Regions from separate parts of the Stenotrophomonas sp. AC248 genome, predicted to be linked through region 3. Evidence: predicted binding sites of a transcription regulator. Region 3 holds the regulator's gene; each other region holds the start of a gene.

The links. The regulator FliA, encoded in region 3, starts transcription of late flagellar genes. The targets are predictions, from matches to a motif close to TAAAGTTTNNCNNNCNNNGGCCGATAA.
Region 1: the regulator FliA is predicted to act here: its motif matches at 4,382-4,408, upstream of ACZ0AE_RS17535 (methyl-accepting chemotaxis protein).
Region 2: the regulator FliA is predicted to act here: its motif matches at 4,921-4,947, upstream of ACZ0AE_RS18035 (methyl-accepting chemotaxis protein).

What each region holds. Positions count from the first base shown of each region.
Region 1 is NZ_OZ409840.1:3,898,643-3,905,867, reverse strand. It holds gene ACZ0AE_RS17555 (aminotransferase-like domain-containing protein) at 1-1,342, opposite strand, end outside; gene ACZ0AE_RS17550 (DMT family transporter) at 1,460-2,323, shown strand; gene ACZ0AE_RS17545 (putative quinol monooxygenase) at 2,345-2,635, opposite strand; gene ACZ0AE_RS17540 (SulP family inorganic anion transporter) at 2,883-4,361, shown strand; gene ACZ0AE_RS17535 (methyl-accepting chemotaxis protein) at 4,553-7,165, shown strand.
Region 2 is NZ_OZ409840.1:4,003,191-4,010,415, forward strand. It holds gene ACZ0AE_RS18030 (excinuclease ABC subunit UvrA) at 1-2,256, opposite strand, end outside; gene ACZ0AE_RS18035 (methyl-accepting chemotaxis protein) at 2,328-4,892, opposite strand; gene ACZ0AE_RS18040 (arylamine N-acetyltransferase family protein) at 5,131-5,952, shown strand; gene ACZ0AE_RS18045 (TonB-dependent receptor) at 6,114-7,225, shown strand, end outside.
Region 3 is NZ_OZ409840.1:2,028,300-2,035,524, reverse strand. It holds gene ACZ0AE_RS09320 (MinD/ParA family ATP-binding protein) at 1-694, shown strand, start outside; gene ACZ0AE_RS09315 (RNA polymerase sigma factor FliA) at 691-1,437, shown strand; gene cheY (chemotaxis response regulator CheY) at 1,454-1,846, shown strand; gene ACZ0AE_RS09305 (protein phosphatase CheZ) at 1,846-2,460, shown strand; gene ACZ0AE_RS09300 (chemotaxis protein CheA) at 2,465-4,264, shown strand; gene ACZ0AE_RS09295 (flagellar motor protein) at 4,377-5,117, shown strand; gene motD (flagellar motor protein MotD) at 5,119-6,108, shown strand; gene ACZ0AE_RS09285 (ParA family protein) at 6,114-6,896, shown strand; gene ACZ0AE_RS09280 (chemotaxis protein CheW) at 6,893-7,225, shown strand, end outside.

The sequences.
Region 1 (7,225 bases), 1.9 Mb from region 3:
TGTTCTGTGCCTGCGCGGCATTGAAACGCAGGAAGCCGGTCGCACCCAGCGACGGGCTGAACGCATTGCCGGGCGCCAGCACCACGCCGTCGGCCAGGCTGCGCTGCGCGATGGCTGCAGCGTCCAGGCCATCGGGCAAACGGCACCACAGCAACATGCCCGCCTGCGGCACGATCCAGGGCTGGATGCCGAGCGTGGCAAGGCGGTCCAGGGTGACGTCGCGCGCGGCGGCCAGGCGCGTGCGCACGGTCTCCACGTGGCGGCGGTAGCCGCTGTCGGTGAGTGCGGTGAGCAGGATGTCGGCGGCCAGGCGACCGCCGCCGAAACTGGTGGCGATCTTCAGGTCGGCAAGCGCGTCGATCCACTCCGGTCGCGCGGCGATGAAACCGCATCGCACCGCAGCAGACAGCGTCTTGGAAAAGCTGCCGATCTGGATCACCCGCGACAACCCGTCGAAGGCGGCCAGCCGCGGCGCGGGGCTGTGTTCGAAATCCGCAAACAGGTCGTCTTCGACGATCACCAGGTCGCTGCCTTCGGCCAGCGTCAGCAGGCGGTGTGCGGTCACCGGCGAGAGCACCGCCCCGGTCGGGTTGTGCAGGCCCGAATTGGTGATGTACAGCCGCGGCGAATGCACCTGCAGCGCCGCACCGAACGCCCCCACGTCGGGCCCGTTGGGCGTGTACGGAATGCCCACCACCTGCACCCGGTGGGCCTTGAGCAGGGCCAGGAAATTGAAATAGCAGGGGTCATCGACCAGCACGGTGTCGCCGGGCTGCAGCAGGAAGCGGCAGATCAGGTCGATGGCATGCGAGCCCGACTCGGCCAGCAGGATCTGCTCCGGTGCTGCGTCCACCCCCTGGCCGGCCAGCCGCCGTGCCAGCAGCTGGCGCAGCGGCGGCAGGCCCAACGGGCTGGCGTAGTCGGCCAGGGACGTGGCCGATGCGCGGGCCGCGCTGCGCAGGCCACGGCGAATGCCCTCGACGTACATCCAGTCTTCGGGCAACCAACCGCAGCCGGGCTTGAGCACGCGCGCATCGTGTTCCAGCGATTGCCGGGCCAGCCAGAGCGGGTCGACCTGGCGGTCGCGGGGCGGGTCGATGCCGCTCAGCGCCAGCGGTGCCACCGGTCCGTTGACGTGGAATCCCGCGCCGGGGCGTGAGCTGATGACGCCTTCGGCCACCAGCCGTGCGTACGCTTCCACCACCGTGGACACAGACACCTGCAGGGCCTTGGCCTGGGCACGCACCGACGGCAGGCGCATGCCCGGCACGTAGCTGCGGGCGTTGATGCGGGCGCGCACGCTGGCCATCACGGCGGCGATTCGGGTAGGGGGAAGATCCATGCCACGGGGTCCGTACTGGGGGTGTGGGCATAACAGTTCAGTGAAAGTGTACTGGACTGTGTCTGGGGGCGGCAGGCGCCGCGTGGTCCACTGGTGGCCACTCTCAGGAACACCAGAATGGATACCACCACCCGGGGCTGGATCAACGGATTCATCGGCGTACTGATCTTCGCCGGCTCACTGCCCGCCACGCGCGTGGCGGTCGCCGACATCGATCCGACCTTGCTGACCGCCGCGCGCGCCAGCATCGCCGCCCTGATCGCCGCGGCGATGCTGCTGGTGCTGCGCCAACCGCGCCCGCCACGCACCGCGGTGGCGTCATTGCTGGTGGTGGCGCTGGGTGTGGTGGTGGGGTTCCCGCTGCTCACCGCGTTGGCCCTGCAGCATGTGTCCTCGGCGCACTCGATCGTGTTCCTGGGCCTGCTGCCGCTGAGCACGGCGGTGTTCGGCGTGCTGCGCGGCGGCGAACGGCTGCGCCCGGCGTTCTGGGGTTTTTCGCTGCTGGGCAGTGCCTCGGTTGCCGGCTACGCGCTGCTCGGCGGCGGTGCTGCGTCGTTGCAGGGCGACCTGCTGATGCTGGCGGCGGTGGTGGTGTGCGGGCTGGGCTATGCCGAAGGGGCGCGGCTGTCGCGCACGCTGGGTGGGTGGCAGGTGATCAGCTGGGCGCTGCTGCTGGCGTTGCCGCTGATGGTGCCGCTGATGTGGGTGCGCTGGCCGCCCACGTTGGCCACCATCGGCGCGCCGGCCTGGTGGAGCCTGGCCTACGTGTCGGTGTTCAGCATGCTGGTCGGCTTCATGTTCTGGTATCGCGGGCTGGCCCAGGGAGGCATCGCCGCGGTGGGCCAGCTGCAGTTGCTGCAGCCGTTCTTCGGGCTGGGCCTGGCGGCCCTGCTGCTGCACGAACAGGTGAGCTGGACGATGCTGGCGGTCACCGTGTGTGCGGTGAGCTGCGTGGCCGGGGCCCGGCGGTTTGCCCGCTGAGCTGCGGCCGGGCGTAGGGCTCTAAAGACCCACGCCCCCCACCGGCTCGGTCTCGAAGCGTTCGCCGAACCCGGTGATGTGCGGCCGGGCCCTGGCGATCGCGGCCTGTACCGCAGGCAGTGCCAGCGACGCGCGATGGTGGTCCTGGCTGTCCCACACCTCGGTGATCCAGAGCGCATCGGCATCGGTGGGATCGCGGGCCACCACGTAGCTGCGGCAACCGGGCATGGCATCGGTGCCTTCCTGCAGGATCGCGATGACCGCGTCGCGCTGCCCGGGTGCGATCAACATCCTGCCAATCAAGCCGTACATGCCTGCCACCTGCCACGAGGAATCAGCGGGCATCGTGCGCGCGGCGCGCGGCGGTGGTCAACCGGCGTTTGAGCCGGCCCCACCGCTGCGCTATCCTGCGCGCCGCCTTTGCCCGCCCCGCTGGATTGTGATGACCCCACCCTGATACCGCGTTCACCACGCGCCCGTGCCACTGCCGGGTTCCAGGGAGTGTCCTGTCTTCATCACACAGCGCGCCGTGCGTATCGCCGGTGCGCGGAGTCTGCCCATGTCTGTTTCCTACCCGCTGCGCCAGCAATGGCTCGGCAATATCCGCGGTGACCTGCTGTCCGGTACCGTGGTCGCGCTGGCCCTGATCCCCGAGGCGATCGCGTTTTCGATCATCGCCGGGGTCGACCCCAAGGTGGGGCTGTATGCCTCGTTCTGCATCGCGGTGGTCACCGCCATCGCCGGCGGCCGCCCGGGCATGATTTCGGCGGCCACCGGTGCGATGGCGCTGGTGATGGTGGACCTGGTCAAGGACCATGGCCTGCAGTATCTGCTGGCGGCCACCATTCTGGCCGGGCTGCTGCAGGTACTGGCCGGGGCATTGAAGCTGGGCGTGCTGATGCGCTTCGTGTCGCGCTCGGTGATCACCGGGTTCGTCAACGCGCTGGCGATCCTGATCTTCCTGGCGCAGATGCCGGAACTGATCGGGCGCTCCTGGCACGTGTGGGCCGTCTGCGCGGCCGGGCTTGCCATCATCTACCTGCTGCCGCGGGTGACGCGCGCGGTGCCTTCGCCGCTGGTGGCGATCGTGGTGCTCACCGCGCTGTCGATCGGCCTGCACTGGGACGTGCGCACCGTGGGCGACATGGGCGTGCTGCCCGACAGCCTGCCGGTGTTCCTGTTCCCCGACGTGCCGCTTACCTGGGACACGCTGCGCCTGCTGCTGCCGGTGTCGGCCACGCTGGCGGTGGTGGGCCTGCTGGAGTCGATGATGACCGCGCAGATCGTGGAGGACATGACCGACACGCCCAGCCAGCGCAACCGCGAGTGCGCCGGGCAGGGCCTGGCCAACATCACCGCCGGGTTGTTCGGCGGCATGGGCGGCTGCGCGATGATCGGCCAGTCGGTGATCAACGTGTCGTCCGGCGGGCGCGGGCGGCTGTCGTGCCTGGTGGCCGGCGTGCTGCTGTTGCTGCTGGTGGTGTACGGCGCCGAGTGGGTGCGGCAGATCCCCATGGCCGCGCTGGTCGCGGTGATGGTGATGGTCAGCATCGGCACGTTCCATTGGCGCTCCTTCCAGGAACTGCGCCAGCACCCGAAGAGCTCCTCGGTGGTGATGATCGCCACCGTGGTGGTGACCGTGGCCACCCACGATCTGGCCAAGGGCGTTCTGACCGGGGTGTTGCTGTCGGCGCTGTTCTTCGCCCGCAAGGTGGGGCGCCTGCTGCAGGTGGGCGATACGGTGCTGGCCGACGGCACCCGCGTGTACACGGTCAGCGGCCAGGTGTTCTTTGCCTCGGCCGGGCAGTTCGCAGCCAGTATCGACCTGCAGCAGGTGCCGGGGCGGGTGGTGATCGACCTGACCCACGCGCACTTCTGGGACCTCAGCGCAGTGGCGGCGCTGGAGCGGGTGGTGGACAAGCTGCGCGCCCATGGCGCCGAGGTGGAGGTGCGCGGGCTCAACGCGGCCAGCCAGACCCTGGTCGAGCGCGTGGGGCGTTCGACCGGCCACGCGGCCGCGCGCCCCGGCGAACACTGAACGGGGTCAGGAAACGGTCCTCAACATCGGCGCGCCAGCGCCGTTATCCAGCTCAATGCCCCGATGTCTGCGATCGGGGCAAGGGCTGGCCGTGAGTTGCACCGCGCCACCCGGACCGCAATGGACTGCGCGAAGCCGTAGTGGCGCCCCCAGGCGACCGCTGATCCGACCCTTTTCCCGGAACCGCCCCCATGCCTGCGTCCCGCCCGACCTCTTCCCAGCGCCCCGGAAGCATCGCCAACCGGCTGATGCTGGGGACCGCGCTGATCGCCATGCTCTGCTTCGGCATCACCGCTGCCATCAGCTACCGCGAAGCCAGCCAGGCGCTGATCGACTCTTCGCGGCAGACCATGCAGAGCGAGGCCAATGCCGAATCACGCCGGGTCGGTGCCGACCTGGCCGCCGCGTTTTCCACCAGCCAGGCGCTGGCTGACAGCCTGGTGGTGCAGCACGCGGCCGGCGGCTTGACCCGGGCCACTGCATCGCACGTGATCGAACAGCAGCTGCGCTCGCACCCGGAGTGGGTGGGGCTGGGCACGCTGTGGGAGCCGCAGGCCTTCGATGGCAAGGACAGCGAGTTCGTCGATGCGGAAGCACACGACGCGACGGGCCGTTTCATGAGCTACTGGTCCTGGCAGGACGGCACGCCCAAGCAGGATCCGCTGAAGGGCTACGACGTCCCCGGTGATGGCGACTGGTACCTGCGCCCGCGCTCCTTGAAGCGCCAGACCGTGGCCGAACCGTACAGCTACGAGATCGCCGGCAAGCCCGTGCTGATGACCACCCTGTCCACCCCGGTGCTGGACAAGGACACCTTCCTCGGCGCGGTCACCGTCGACTTCGGCCTGGCCGCGCTGCAGGAGCGCCTGGCGGCGCTGCGCCCGATGGGCGAAGGCCACGTCGAACTGATTTCCCCGGGTGGCATCGTCCTGGCTGCCCAGGATGCCAAGGAGATCGGCAAGCGTCGCGACGATGCCACCACCCGCCGGATCCTGGCCGCGGTGGGCGCCGACAAGCCCTACGAAGACTTCAGCGTGGACGCGGCCGGCAACGTGAAGGCGTATGTGCCGCTGCGCATCGGCACCAGCCAGGAGCGCTTCGCCCTGGGTGTGGTGGTGCCGCACGACCTGATCACCGCACAGGCGCGTTCGCTGCTGTGGATCATCCTGGCCGTGGGCCTGGGCGCGGCGCTGGTGCTCAGCGCCAGCGTCTACGTACTGCTGCGCCGCCAGGCGATCCGTCCGCTGGCCGAAGCGGTACGGCTGTCGGCCGATGTTGCCGAAGGCCGCCTGGATACCGCGCTGCCGCCGCCGCGCAACGACGAAGTGGGGCGCCTGCTCGAATCGATGCAGCGCATGCGCAGCCAGGTGCGCGCGGTGATGGCTGCACAGGGCGAAATGGCGCAGCGGCATGAAGCCGGTGAGCTCAGCTACCGCATGGACGCCCAGTCCTTCCCGGGCGAATACGGGCGGATGGTGGGCGACACCAACCAGCTGGTGGGCGCGAACATCGCCGTCACCCGCCGCCTGGTGGAAGTGATGCAGCGGTACGCGGTGGGCGACCTGTCCCAGGATATGGACCGCCTGCCGGGCGAGCAGGCGCGCTTCACCGAGGCGATGGACACCACCAAGGCCAACCTGCGCGCGATCAACACCCAGATCCGCGACCTGGCCGGTGCTGCCGCGCTGGGCGATTTCAGCCAGCGTGGCGATGTGGTGCGCTTCGACCACGACTTCCGCGGCATGGTCGAAAACCTCAACACCATGATGCAGGTCAGCGACGACAACCTGCAGCAGATTTCCGCGCTGCTGCGGTCGATCGCCGCCGGTGACCTTACCGCGCGCATGCACGGGCAGTTCCATGGCGTGTTCGCGCAGATGCGCGACGACGCCGACACCACCGTGACCCAGCTGACCGACATCGTGGGCCGCATCCAGCAGGCCACGGCCAGCATCAACCTGGCCGCCGGCGAGATTGCTTCGGGCAACAGCGACCTGTCGCGCCGCACCGAGCAGCAGGCGGCCAGCCTGGAAGAAACCGCCGCCTCGATGGAGGAACTGACCTCCACCGTGCGCCAGAACACCGATCACGCCGTGCAGGCCAATACGCTGGCGGCCAACGCGGCCGAGGTGGCGTCGCAGGGCGGGCAGGTGGTGGGCCAGGTGGTCACCACCATGGTGGGCATCGAGGCCTCGTCCAAGCGCATCGCCGAGATCATTTCGGTGATCGATGGCATCGCCTTCCAGACCAACATCCTGGCCTTGAACGCCGCCGTTGAAGCGGCCCGCGCCGGTGAGCAGGGTCGCGGGTTCGCGGTGGTGGCCTCCGAAGTGCGCGCGCTGGCGCAGCGGTCGGCCGGTGCGGCCAAGGAGATCAAGACCTTGATCGACGACTCGGTCAGCCAGGTCACCCAGGGCTCGGCACTGGTGCGCACCGCCGGTGACACCATGCAGGAAATCGTCAGTGGCGTGCGCCGGGTCAACGACATCATGGCCGAGATCTCGGCGGCGTCGAAGGAGCAGTCGGCCGGTATCGAGCAGGTCAACCAGACCATCACCCAGATGGACGAAACCACCCAGCAGAACGCCGCGCTGGTGGAAGAAGCCACCGCGGCCGCCCGTGCGATGGAAGAGCAGGCCCAGCACCTGGGCACCGCCGTGGCGATCTTCCGTATCGATGCCGCTGCCTCCCCGGCCCCTGCGTCCCGCCCGCACGCGGCGCCGCCGGCCAAGCGTGCCGTCGTCGCGGCACGCGGCGCCCCGCGTGCGCCGGCGCTGGCCGGCGACGACTGGCAGACGTTCTGATCCCGGCGCGCGGCGGAGCCCGCCGCGCGCTCGGCTAGACTGTGCCTGGAACACGGCAGG
Region 2 (7,225 bases), 2.0 Mb from region 3:
GATGTCGCGCAGCAGCTGCAGCGGGCGCTGCACCGGGGCCTCGTCGGCGAAGAAGGCCAAAGCCTCCTCCACGGTCATGCCCAGCACCTGGGCGATGTTGCGCCCGTTCCATTCCACTTCCAGCGTCTTGGCGTTGTAGCGCTGGCCATGGCAGGTGGGGCATGGCGCGTACACGCTGGGCATGAACAGCAGTTCCACGTGCACGAAGCCTTCGCCTTCGCAGGTGTCACAGCGGCCCTGTGCCACGTTGAAGGAAAAACGCCCGGCGCTGTAGCGGCGTGCCTTGGCGGTGCGGGTGGCGGCGAACAGGCGGCGCACGTGGTCGAACAGGCCGGTATAGGTGGCCAGGTTGGAACGCGGGGTGCGTCCGATCGGCTTCTGGTCCACGTTGACCAGCCGCGTGATGTGCCTGGCACCGGCATGCAGGCGGCCACGGGTGCGTTCGATGCTGCTGGGCACCGGCAGCTCGCTGTCGGGCTCCTCGCGCACCGGCTCGTGGCCGAGATGCTCGCTGACCAGTTCCACCAGCGCCTGGCTGACCAGGCTGGACTTGCCCGAACCGGACACGCCGGTGACCGCCGTGAACGCACCGATGGGAAAGCGCGCGTCCAGCCCGTGCAGATTGTTGCGGCGGATGCCGCGCAGTTCCAGCCAGGCCGCGGGCGTACGCGGGGTGCGACGCGTGCCGCGGCCGCTATCGAACAGATACGGCGCGGTCACCGATGCCTTGACCGTGCGCAGGCCCTTCGGCGGCCCGCTGTACAGCACCTGCCCGCCATGCTCGCCGGCGCCCGGGCCCACATCGACCAGCCAGTCGGCACGGCGCAGCATCTCCAGGTCGTGCTCGACCACGAACAACGTGTTGCCGCTGGCCTTGAGCTGGTCCAGCGCGTGGTACAGCGCCTGCCCGTCGGCCGGGTGCAGGCCGGCGGTCGGCTCGTCGAGCACGTACACCACACCGAACAGGCTGGAGCGGATCTGCGTGGCCAGCCGCAGCCGCTGCAGTTCGCCGGGCGACAGCGTCGGGGTGGCACGGTCCATCGACAGATAGCCCAGGCCCAGTGCTTCGAGCGTACCGATGCGCTCCACCAGGTCCTGCGCGATCCGCTGCGCGGCAATGCGTTTTTCTTCGGACAGGTCCGGCGTGCGGCGCACGTCGCTGCTGCCCACGTGCGATGGCCCACCGGCGGCCGCACGCGCCTGTTGCGCCTTGCGACCGGCCGCACGGCTGCGCGTGCCGGACGCAGCGGGCGCCTGGAAGCGCCCTTCGGCGGCCGGGCGCAACGCATCGGCCATGGCACTGAGCGAGAGCTGCGACAGCGCGCCGATATCCAGCCCGGCGAAGGTGACCGACAGCGCTTCGCGCTTGAGCCGCTTGCCGTCGCAGACCGGACATACGGTGCCCACCATGTAGCGCGCCACGCGCTTTTTCATCATCGCGCTCTGCGTGGTGGCGAAGGTATGCAGCACGTAGCGGCGCGCGCCGCTGAAGGTGCCCATGTAGCTGGGCTCTTCCTTGCGACGCAGCGCGGCGCGGGTTTCGGCCGGGGTGAAGCCGGCATACACCGGCGCCACCGGTTGTTCTTCGGTGAACAGGATCCAGTCGCGCTGCTTCTTGGGCAGGTCGCGCCAGGGAATATCCACGTCGTAGCCGAGGGTGACCAGGATGTCGCGCTGGTTCTGCCCGTGCCAGGCCGGCGGCCACGCCGCAATGGCGCGCTCGCGGATGCTCAACGACGGGTCGGGCACCATCGACTGCTCGGTGACCTCGAAGATGTGGCCCAGCCCATGGCAGTTCGGGCAGGCGCCTTGCGGGGTGTTGGGCGAGAAGTCTTCGGCAAACAGCATCGGCTGCTTCGGCGGGTAGCTGCCCGCACGCGAGTACAGCATGCGCAGCAGGCTGGACAGCGTGGTGACGCTGCCCACGCTGGAGCGCACGCTGGCGGTGCCGCGCTGCTGTTGCAGCGCCACGGCCGGTGGCAGCCCTTCGATGGCGTCCACGTCGGGCACGCCCACCTGGTCGATGAGCCGGCGCGCATAAGGCGACAGCGACTCCAGGTAACGCCGCTGCGCTTCGGCGTACAAGGTGCCGAAAGCCAGCGAGGACTTGCCCGAACCGGAGATGCCGGAGAACACCACCAAGGCGTCGCGTGGGATCTCCACGTCGACGTTTTTCAGGTTGTGTTCGCGGGCGCCGCGGACGCGGACAAAGGCGTTGCGTGCGGAAGCTGCGGGAGGCGTGCGACGGGTACTCATGCGTGCAGGATAATGAGCGCCCGCCGAAGCGGCCAGTGAAGACGCGTGAGGGCTGCGTATCGGTCGCGCGGTCAGCCCACCGCGCGCGCCGCCACCGGCCGCACCGCCGGCACCTCCAGCACGAAGGCGGCCACCGCGTCGGACAGCAGCGCGGCCTGGCGTTCCATCGCCTGCGCCGACGCCGACGCTTCCTCCACCAGCGCGGCGTTCTGCTGGGTGCTGCCATCCATCTGCAGCAGCGTATGCCCCACCTGCTCGATACCGGCGCTCTGCTGCTGCGAGGCGGCCGAGATGCTGGCCATGATGGCGCTGACCTGCTGCACGCTGCCGACGATCTGGCCCATCGTTGCACCGGCCTGGTCCACCTGGCGGCTGCCGGCGGCCACGGTGTCCACCGAGGCCTCGATCAGGCCCTTGATCTGGCGTGCGGCATCGGCACTGCGCTGGGCCAACAGGCGCACTTCGCTGGCCACCACGGCGAAGCTGCGGCCCTGCTCGCCGGCCCGCGCCGCCTCCACCGCCGCGTTCAAGGCCAGGATGTTGGTCTGGAAGGCGATGCCGTCGATGACCCCGGTGATGTCGGCGATACGCCGCGACGCGTCGGCGATGTCGCGCATGCTGGCCACCACCTGCGCCACCGAGGCGCCGCCCTGCTGGGCAACGCCGGTGGCCTGCAGCGCCAGCTGGTTGGCCTGCTGGGCGGCGTCGGCGTTCTGGCGCACGGTGGCGGTAAGTTCTTCCATCGACGAGGCGGTTTCTTCCAGGTGCGCGGCCTGGCGCTCGGTACGCCCGGCCAGCTCCTGGTTGCCGGCCACGATTTCGCCGGCGGCGTGGTCGATGGCCGATGACGCGTGCTGGATGCGCGCCACGATGTCGGTCAACTGCTGCACGGTGGCGTTGGCATCATCGCGCAGGTGGGCAAACACGCCCTGGAACTGGCCCTGCATGCGCACGCGCAGGTCGCCCTGGGCCAACCCGGACAGCACCGCCTGCACACCGGACAGATTGCCCTGGAAGGTATCCAGCAGGCGGTTGATGCTGACCGCCAGCGTGTGCACGAAGCCCTGCTTGCCGGTGGTGTCGATGCGACCGTGCAGCTGGCCCTGCGCGGCGGCATCGACCAGCGCGGCCACCTCGGTTTCCACGGTGGTTTCCAGCGCGCGGCTGCGCCACTCCACGGCCGCGCCGAGCAGCTGGTCGTGGTCGAGGATGGGATTGACCACCAGCTGGTAGCCGATGCCCGCATGCAGGATCTCGTGGCTGGACGCCGCATTGCCGTGCAGCTGCGCCACGATGCGTTGGAACACCGGGTGCAGTACGGCGGCGGGCTGGCCGCGCCATTGGGTTTCCTGCGTGGCCAGTTCGGCCAGCAGCGCGCGGTTGAGCAGGCCGATGCGCCCGTCCGGGTCGAGCACCATCACGCAGGCCTGGGCGCTGTCCAATGCCTGGCGGGCGCGGGTGTTGTCCTGGGCGCTGGCGCGCTCGGCCTGGATGCGCTCGCGCAGCCGCTGCTGCATGTGGATCAGGCGCTGCGCCAACTGGCCGATCTCGTCGTGCGGGTTGTGCACCGCAAGCACGCTGTCGAGCCGGTCCTCGGCGATGTCCTCGGCAAACCGCAGGGTGTCGGTGATGGGCTGGCGGACGGCCCGCATGACCAGCACCAGGCTGGCGATCAGCACCAGTGCCACCAGCGCCAGCGTCGCGGCGAACAGCACGGTCATCGCCCGTGCCTGGGCCTGCTGGCGTGCGCGTGCTGCGGCAAGCGCGGCCGCCTGCGCCTGCTGCAGGTGCTGCAGCGCGGGCGCGACCTGCGCGGCGGTATCGGTGAGCGCCATCGCCTCCACGTCCAACCCCACCCGTGCGGCGGTGTAGGCCAGCAACGCGCCTTGGTAATCGTCCATTGCGGCACGCAGCGCGTCCTGGGTGGGACCGGCCAGGCCCGAGGCCGACACCGCGAGGTCGAACGGCAGTTTGGCTTCGCTGGCCTGGTCGGTGTGCACCGCATCACCGGTAAGCAACAGCAGCGCTTCCTGCCGCCGCATGCGTTGCCACTGCAGCGCCAATGGCAGGTAGGCGGCGTCGGTGAGCAGGGTATCGAGCGCTGCGGCGCTGGCGTCCAGCTGCGCGCGCAGTCCGGCGTCGCCGCGCCCCATCTCGTCGGCGCGGTCGTTCAGCGCCGCAATGCCGGCAGTGAATTCCTGGGCGCGCGCCGCCAGTGCGGTCAACGCGGCTGCGGTACCGCGGTCGTGCGGGGCGCGCTGCAACGCCTGCAGCGACTGCTGCAGCTGCTGCTGGGCCTGCTGCAGGGCGCCGCGGTCGGCAGCGTCGAAGTGGATGGCATAGCGGGTCTGCAGGCGGCGGGCTTCGGCCACCTGGGTGGCCAGTGCGCTGGCCAGCGCGGCGTTCTGCTGGTGGGCGGCGAACGTGGCGGCGGCACGCTCGCTGCTGTAGCGGGTACCTGCGTAGACCAGCGCCACGACCAGCAGGCCGCTGCCACAGACCAGCAGCGCGGCCTTGAGCTTGCGTGCCACACTGAGCCGGCGCAGCGCGCCGATGGCGCGGCTGAAACCGGGACGTGGAAGGTGTTCACCCAAGCGGGCGAACCGGGACAACGGGCGGCGGGGGACGACCGACATCAGATGCTCCAGGCGGATTGACGCATCGGTATCGGCCGGAAACAGGCGGTCTTTAGGCTGCATTTTCGAACCGGCCGCAGCGCACTGCCACCCCCGCCCCTTGTAGCGGCGGCAAGCGACGGCAAGATGACGGTGGCGGGCATTCCGCGGGTGCGATTCAGCGTTCGATCGCCCGTGCTTGACCTCAACCACGGTTGAGCCGCCACAGTGGCGTCACCTTCCCGCATGGCCCCTGCCCATGGACCCGCAAACCTGTCGCGACTACCTGGCCCGCCTCGGCGTGGCGGCGCCACCGCCCCCTACCCTGGCCACGCTGGCGCTGCTGCAGGAACGTCACAACGCCACGTTCCCGTTCGAGACGCTCACCACGCTGCTGCGCGATGCGGTGGCCATCGACCTGCCCAGCGTGGCGCACAAGCTGCTGCGCGAAGGACGCGGCGGGTACTGCTACGAGCTCAACGGGCTGTTCCTGGCGCTGCTGCAGCACCTGGGCTTCGACGCCCGCGCCCTTGCCGCGCGCGTGGTCATGGGGCGCACCGATGACGCCCCCACCGCGCGCACCCACATGCTGGTGCTGGTGCGGATCGACGCGGTGGACTACATCGCCGACGTCGGCTTCGGTGGCAACACGCCGACCGGTCCGCTGCGGCTGGACCATCGGTTCGCCCAGGCCACGCCGCACGAGCACTATCGGCTGGACCAGCAGCACGACCAGTTCCTGCTGCGGGTGGACATCGCCGGCGAGTGGAGGCCGCTCTACCACTTCGACCTGCAGGTGCAGGCCCCCATCGACCATGAGGTGGGCAACTGGTATGTGTGCACGCACCCGCACTCCTCCTTCCCCGGACAGCTGCGGGTCGCCCTGGCCGGGCCGGACGGGCGCCGCACGATCGGCGCCGGGGCCTACACCGTGCACCGCCGCGGGCAGCCCAGCGAGCGCCGCATGCTCAACGGCACCGACGATGTGCTGACCGTGCTGCACGAGGCGTTCGGCATCACCGTGCCCGCGCATCCACGGCTGCGCGAGGCGATCACGGCGTGGTTGCGCGGGGTGGCGTGAGCCCGCTCACGCAAGCCGGCACGGGATGACATCGCCTTGCAGGCGCGTCGCGGTTCCGTAGCGAGGGCTCACAGATGGCCTACGGCTGGCAGCGGGGGTGGGCCACCACTGTTGCAATGTTATATCATTTCTATATCGAGACTGCCTGACGCCGCTTCCCCATGAAAACCCATGCCCTGGCCTCCGCCCTGCTGGCCACCCTGTGCGCCCCCGACGCGGCGGCCAGCCCGCCCCCTGGTTCGGCCGTCACCCTCGGCAGCGTGGAAGCCCGCAAGGGCAGCACCGGCCCCTTGGCGTCGCGCCAGGTGTTGACCTCGGTGGATGTGATGGGCGCCGACCAGATCGCGCACAAGAACGTCGGCAACAGCTGGGAACTGCTGGGGCAGATGCCGGGCATCCAGCTTACCGAAACCCGCCAGGGCGCCGAGTCCGGCAAAGCCAGCTTCCGTGCGTTCAACGGCGAGGGCTACATCAACGGCATCAAGATCCTGATCGACGGCATTCCCAGCAACGTCAACAGCGGCAACCAGCGCTTCGTGGACATGATCTTCCCGCTGGACATCGACTACATCGAAGTGGTGCGCGGCACCAACGACCCGCGCTACGGCCTGCACAACATCGGCGGCAACATCAACATCGGCACCCGCCAGGGCGGCACCTACACCGATGCCCGGCTCAGCGTCGGCAGTTTCGAGAGCCGCGAAGTGCAGGTCGCGCTCGGTCGCGAGGCCAACGGTGTGGCACAGAACTACTTCATCGGCACCCAGGCCTCGGACGGCTATCGCGACCACGACCGGTCGCGCAAGTACTCGCTGGGCGGCAAATGGTTCATCGGCAGCGACGAGGACGTGCTCAAGGCCGGCCTGGTCGCACGCGTGTACCACCACGTTGCCGACGAACCCGGCTTCCTCACCGCCACCGAACTGGCCAACGCACGCCGCGCATCGCCGCGCAAGAATGCCAACGATGGCGATGTGCGCGACATGCACACCCTCGGCGCGCACCTCGACCTGCGCCTCACCGATACCCTGCAGCTCAGCAACCGGCTGTACTACAACCGGTACGAGGACGATCGCCAGGTGACCTTCACCGACTACCGACCCGGCAACGCGCCGCGCCAGCGCCGGCAGTGGGACGAACGGCAGACGGGGCTGCTGAGCACCCTGACCTGGCGCGCCAGCGAGCGGCTCACCGTGGCTGGCGGCATCAACGCCGAACAGCAGGACAACGCGTACCGGCGACTGCGTTACGCCTACGGCATCCCGACCGACTT
Region 3 (7,225 bases):
GGGCCTGGCCAACATCGATGTGATCCTGGGCCTGCAGCCCAAGCTGACCCTGGCCGACCTGGTCGCCGGGCGCTGCACCCTGGATGAAGTGATCATGGAAGGCCCCGGTGGCGTGCTGGTGGTCCCGGCCGCATCGGGTCGCCGGCACATGGCCGAACTGCAGCCGGCCGAGCACGTGGGCCTGGTCAACGTGTTCTCCGAACTGGAGCGCGAGCTGGACTTCATGGTGGTGGACACCGCCGCCGGCATCACCGACGGCGTGCTGACCTTCTGCCAGGCCGCCCAGGACACCGTGGTGGTGGTCTGCGACGAGCCGGCCTCGATCACCGACGCCTACGCCCTGATCAAGGTGCTCTCGCGGGAACGCGGCGTGGACCGCATCCAGGTGGTGGCCAACATGGTGCGCGACCCCAACGAGGGCCGCGTGCTGTACGAAAAGCTGACCCGGGTCTGCGAGAAGTTCCTGGCCGATGTGTCGCTGAACTACCTCGGCTGCGTGCCGCAGGATGACTGGCTGCGCCTGTCGGTGCAGCGCCAGCAGCCGGTGGTCAAGGCCTACCCGTCCAGCCCGGCCGCCCAGGCGATCACCGAGATCGCCCGCCGCACCGCCCGCTGGCAGGCCCCGACCGAGCCGCGTGGTGGGGTCGAATTCTTCCTGGAACGCATCCTCAAGCAACGCGGGGTGACCGCATGAAAGGCGCCGCACAATACAAAGAGGTGCAACGCACCGCCGCCAACGAATGCATTGCCCAGCATTCGGACCTGGTGCGCCGCATCGCCCACCACCTGGCCGCGCGCCTGCCGGCCAGCGTGGAAGTGGATGACCTGATCCAGGCCGGCATGATGGGCCTGATCGAAGCCTCGCGCAGCTACGACGCCGACCAGGGCGCCTCGTTCGAAACCTATGCCTCGATCCGCATCCGCGGCTCGATGATCGACGAGATCCGCCGGGGCGACTGGGTACCGCGTTCGGTGCACCGCCGCGCCCGCGACGCCGCGTCCACCATCCGCCGCCTGGAGCAGAGCACCGGCCGTGCCGCCAGCGCCACCGAAGTGGCCGCCGCCATGGACATGCCGCTGCCGGACTACCTGCGCCTGATGGAAGACGCCGCACGCGGCCAGGTGCTGAGCCTGGAATCGCGGATCGAGGACCAGGGCGAGCTGGACACCGTCGCCCAGGGTGGCCCGACCCCGCAGCAGGTGCTGGAGCGTGGCGAATTCGGCCGCGAACTGGGCAATGCGATCGGCCTGCTGCCCGAACGCGAACAGCTGGTGCTGTCGCTGTACTACGAGCAGGAACTGAACCTGAAAGAGATCGGCGCCGTGCTGGGCGTCAGCGAGTCACGCGTGTGCCAGATCCACGGCCAGGCCGTGCTGCGCCTGCGGGGCCGATTGAAGATCTTCGAGGCGGCCGACGCCGGCCTCGCGAACACTTGATACCGAGGAAAGTGCTTTGAACAAGAACATGCGTATCCTGATCGTCGACGATTTCTCGACCATGCGTCGTATCGTCAAGAACCTGCTGGGCGATCTGGGCTTCACCAATACGGCCGAAGCCGAGGACGGGCATGCCGCGCTGTCGCTGCTGCAGAGCCAGCCGTTCGATTTCGTGGTCACCGACTGGAACATGCCGGTGATGACCGGCATCGACCTGCTCAAGGCGATCCGCGCCGACGCCAAGCTGAAGACCCTGCCGGTGCTGATGGTGACCGCCGAAGCCAAGCGCGAACAGATCATCGAAGCGGCCCAGTGCGGCGTCAACGGCTACATCATCAAGCCGTTCACCGCGCAGACCCTGGAAGAAAAGCTCGGCAAGATCTTCGAACGCCTGGCAGCGAGCGCCTGATGGAAACCCTTCGCGACAAATCCGCGCTGGTCCAGCGCCTGCAGGACGCCCTGGCTGCGCTGGAAAGCGGCGATGAAGCCGGCTGGCGCCGGGAAATCGACGCGCTGGCTGCCTTGCGTACCCAGCCGATGATGGCCGGCCTGAACCGGCTCGCCCGCGAACTTGGCCAGGCCCTGGGCGAACTGCCCAGCCTGCCCAGCGAAGCCGGCGAGCTGGACGATGCCTGCGCGCGCCTGGACCACGTGGTGACGATGACCGAACAGGCCACCCACCGCACCCTGGACCTGGCCGAGGAATGCCGGGCGCTGACCGAACAGCTGCGTGCCAACGGCCTCACCGCCGACCAGGACCAGCAGCTGGACCGGATCCGCCACAACCTCACCGAGATCGCCCTTACCCAGAGCTACCAGGACCTCACCGGGCAGATCATCCGCCGCGTGGTGGGGATCGTGCGTCGCGTGCATGAAGGGTTTGGCGCACTCGGCCTGCCGCCGCAGGACGACACCGCGCACAAGCGTGACAACGGCCTGGCCGGCCCGGCCGTGAGTGGCCTGGACCGTCACCAGGTTTCACAGGTGGATGCTGACGACCTGCTTTCGGATTTGGGGCTGTAACACCATGAGCGCTGTTCCAGACGATATTGCCGCCGATTTCATCCTCGAGGCCCAGGAAATCCTGGACCGCCTTGGCGAACAGCTGGTGTCGCTGGAGCAGTCGCCCCAGGACAGTGACCAGCTCAATGCGGTGTTCCGCGGCTTCCACACGCTCAAGGGCGGTGCCGGCTTCCTCGGCATCCAGGCCATGGTCGAGCTGTGCCATGCCGCCGAGGAAACCCTGGGCATGGCCCGCTCCGGCAAGGCCACGCTGCAGGCCCACCACTTCGACGCCGCCCAGCAATCGCTGGATTACCTGCAGTCGATGCTGGATTCGGTCTCGGCCGGTACCGAGCCGGGCTACGCGCCGCCGGAGCTGATCGCACAGTTCGACGTCAACGGCCCGGCCACCCCGGCCGCTGCCGCGACGCCGGCCACCGGCGAACTGATCAGCGAAGACGAGTTCGAAGCACTGCTCGACACCCTGCACGGCGGCGCTGCCCCGGCAGCGGTGGCCAGGAAGGCCGACGACGGTCTGATCGGCGAAGACGAATTTGAAGCCCTGCTCGACCAGCTGCACGGCGGCGCCGTGCCCGGCGCCAAGCCCGCAGTCGCGGCCGCCCCGCCGCCGCGCGCACCGGCCGCACCGCCGGCCAAGCCGGCCGCCAACAAGCCGGTGGCCGAGGCCGAGCACACCGTGCGCGTGGACACCAAGCGCCTGGACGCCATCGTCAACCTGATCGGCGAACTGGTGCTGTCACGCAACCGCCTCAAGACCCTGCGTGCGCGCCTGCACGACGAAGAACTCGACCGCGCCGTCTCCACCCTGGACATCGCCACCGCGCGCCTGCAGTCGGCGGTGATGCGCACCCGCATGCAGCCGGTGGGCAAGGTGTTCTCGCGCTTCCCCAAGGTGGCGCGCGACGTGGCGCGCAACCTGAAGAAGGAAGTGGAACTGGAGCTGGTCGGCGCTGAAACCGAGCTCGACCGCAACCTGGTCGAGGCCCTGGCCGACCCGCTGGTGCACCTGGTGCGCAACGCCATCGACCACGGCGTGGAAACCCCCGACCTGCGTGAAGCCCAGGGCAAGCCGCGCAGCGGCCACGTGCGGCTGTCGGCGCAGCAGGAAGGCGACTACGTCAGCATTGAAGTGCAGGACGACGGCGCCGGCATCGATCCCGAACGGCTGCGCCAGAAGGCGCGCGAAAAGGGCCTGATCGATCCGGAAGCGGCGGCCCGCCTGACCAGCGAGGAATGCCTGCACCTGGTGTTCCTGCCGGGCTTCTCGACCAAGCAGGAAGTCACCGACATTTCCGGCCGTGGCGTCGGCATGGACGTGGTGCAGTCGCGCATCCGCGAGCTCAGCGGCCAGATCCAGATCCAGTCCGAGCTGGGCCGCGGCAGCCGCTTCATGATCCGCGTCCCGCTCACCCTGGCGATCCTGCCCACCCTGCTGGTGCAGGCCGGCGAAGACGTCTATGCCCTGCCCCTGGCCCGCGTGATGGAAGTGCTGCACGCGCCAAACACCTCGCTGGGCTGGTTCGACGGCCGCGCCGTGCTCGACCGCAAGTCGCACACGCTGCCGCTGGTGGACCTGCGCCATTGGCTGGCCGTCGCACCGGCCGCCTCGTCGCTGCTCACCATCGTGGTGCTGCAGGCCGGCGAAGCCCGCTTCGGGCTGGTGGTGGACCAGGTGCGGGGCCGCGAGGAAGTGGTGATCAAACCGCTGCCCAAGGCACTGCGCGGCCTGCGCGGCTACGCCGGTGCCACCCTGATCGGCGACGGCCGCATGTCGCTGATCCTGGACGTGGACGGCCTCCGCTAACCGCCTTGTAGAGCCGGGCTCTGCCCGGCTGCTTCCTCCAAAACTGTGACCGCCGCCCCACCGGATTCCTTCGGCATCTCAAGTCCCATTCACATACGCCGATAACGGACCCATGGACAGACTCAGCCTCATCGGACTTTTCCTCGCCCTGGCCTCACTGGTCGGCGGCAGCATCCTCAAGGGAGCCGGCCTGGCATCACTGTGGTCGCCGGCCGCCTTCGTGATCGTGATCGTCGGCACCATCGCCTCCATCCTGCTGCACACCTCGCCGGCGGTGTTCAAGCACGCCTTCAAGATTGTGCGCTGGGTCATCCTGCCGCCCAGCAGCGACCGCCACGAGCTGATCAAGCAGATCGTGGAATGGAGCAACATCGCCCGCCGCCAGGGCCTGCTCGGCCTGGAAGCCCAGGTGGACGCACAGAACGACCCGTTCCTGCGCAAGGGCCTGCAACTGCTGGTGGATGGCGTGGAGCCGGAAACCATCCGCCACATGATGGAAATCGAACTGAGCAGTCAGGAGCACCAGGACCTGGCCGCGTCCAAGGTGTTCGAGGGCATGGGCATCTACGCCCCCACCCTGGGCATCATCGGCGCGGTGCTGGGCCTGATCGCGGTGATGAAGAACCTGGCCGACCCGAGCAAGCTCGGCCACGGCATCGCCGCGGCGTTCACCGCCACCATCTACGGCATCGCCTCGGCCAACCTGCTGTTCCTGCCGGTGTCGGCCAAGCTGAAGAGCGTGATCCACCACAACAGCCGCGACCGCGAAATGATCATCGAAGGCCTGATCTCGATCGCGCAGGGCGAAAACCCGCGCAACATCGAAACCAACCTCTCCGGGTTCCTGCACTGACATGGCCCGTCGCAAGCATCACGAAGAGCATGCCAACCATGAGGCCTGGGCCATTCCCTATGCCGACCTCATGACGCTGCTGCTCGCCTTCTTCGTGGTGATGTACGCCATCTCCTCGCTCAACGAAGGCAAGTACCGGGTGATGGCCGATGCGCTGACCACCGCCTTCGGCGGCGCGCCGCGCACCATCAACCCGGTGCAGGTGGGCAACCAGCAGGTGCAGGGCGGCGGCTGGGACAGCCCGTCGGTGATCAAGGCCGGCAACCGCGTCGGCCCGGCCGCGCCGGCCCCGTCCAACGACCCCACCCTGCTGCCGGCGATGGCCTCGCAGATGCGCATGCCGGTCTCGGTGCGCAACCAGGAACAGCTGCAACGCGCCGAGCGCCAGCTCAATACCATTGCCGACAAGCTCACCGCCACGTTGGCGCCGCTGATCGAGCGCGGCATGATCACCGTGCGTCGTACCGAGCTGTGGATCGAGGTGGAGATCAACAGTGACATCCTGTTCCCCACCGGCTCGGCCACGCTGGACGTGCACGCACGCGACACCCTGTCCAAGCTGGCCCAGGTGCTGCGCGAGGCGCCCAACGGCGTCCGCGTGGAAGGCCACACCGACAACATTCCGATCGCCACCCCGTTGTTCCCCTCCAACTGGGAACTCTCGGCCGGGCGCGCGGCCAGCGTGGTCCACCTGTTCGCCGACCAGGGCCTGCAGCCGTCGCGGCTGGCGATGGTCGGCTACGGTCAGTTCCGCCCGCGCGAAGACAATGCCAGCGCCGAAGGGCGCAACCGCAACCGGCGCGTGATGGTGATCATCCTGGCCGACACCGCCCAAGGCGTGGATCCGATCGGGCCGCAGTTGACCGCCGAATCGGACCCGGCCACGCCCGGCAAGACCCCCTCCGTAACCCCCATCGCACCGGTGCAGTTGCCACCGGTGCCGGCCGGCAGCCGTGTGGGCGCCGCCGTCTCCCCTGCAATGAAGGAGTGAACCGAATGCGCATCTGGGCAATCGCCAATCAGAAGGGCGGCGTGGGCAAGACCACCACGAGCCTGGCCTTGGGCCGTGGCCTGGCCACCCTGGGCCACCGTGTGCTGCTGATCGATCTTGATCCGCATTCGTCGCTGACCCGCGCCTTCGGCGTGCCGCTGGACCCGCCGCCGCAGGGCGTGCTGGAACTGTTCGGCGCGCCGCCGGCCGAGCTGTCCTCGCTCAGCCGCCACAGCGATATTCCCGGCCTGGATTACGTGTGCGCGCAGGCCGCGCTGGCCACCCTGGAACGGCGCAGCGCCAACCAGCCCGGGCTCGGCCTGGCCCTGCAGAACGCCTTTGCCCGCCACCAGGGCCAGCACGACTACATCCTGCTGGACTGCGCGCCCACGCTGGGCCTGCTGATGATCAATGCGCTGGCCGCCGCCGACCGCCTGATCATTCCGACCCAGGCCGAACCGCTCGCGCTGCACGGCCTGGACGGCATGGTGCGGACCGGCGAGATGGTCGAACGCTCGCGCCGCCGCCCGCTGCCGATGTCAATCCTGCCGACCCTGTTCGACCGCCGCACCCGCGCCGGCAACGAAACCGTCAAGCTGATGCAGGACACGCACGGCCACCGCGTCTGGGAAGACGCGATTCCGGTCGACACCCGCATCTGCAATGCCGCCAGCCTGACCATTCCGGCGCAGTCCGACGACTACCCCGGCCGTGGCCTGGCGGCGTACCGCCGTGCCCTGGAATGGATCATGGCCGACGACGCACTGCAGATGGAGCGCGCGGCATGAACACCGCCGGCGTGCTCGACGACTACCTGGAACAACTGCTGGGTGATGCCGTGCCGGCGGCACCGGTGCAGGCCGACGTATCGACCCCGCCGACCGCCGCGATGGCCGCGCAGGACGACGCCGAAGCCGATGGCGTGGCCCGTGCGATCAGCGCCGAGTTCGCCCGCCACGCGCTGGCCGATGCCGGCACCGATCCGGACAGCGACGCGCCCGCACCCGCAGCGCAGTTCGACACCCCCACCGCCCCGGGCGCGCCGGCCAACCTGGCCCTGCTCGACGAGCTGATGAACGATCCCGCGCTCGGCCCTCCGGTCGACATCCTCGCGACC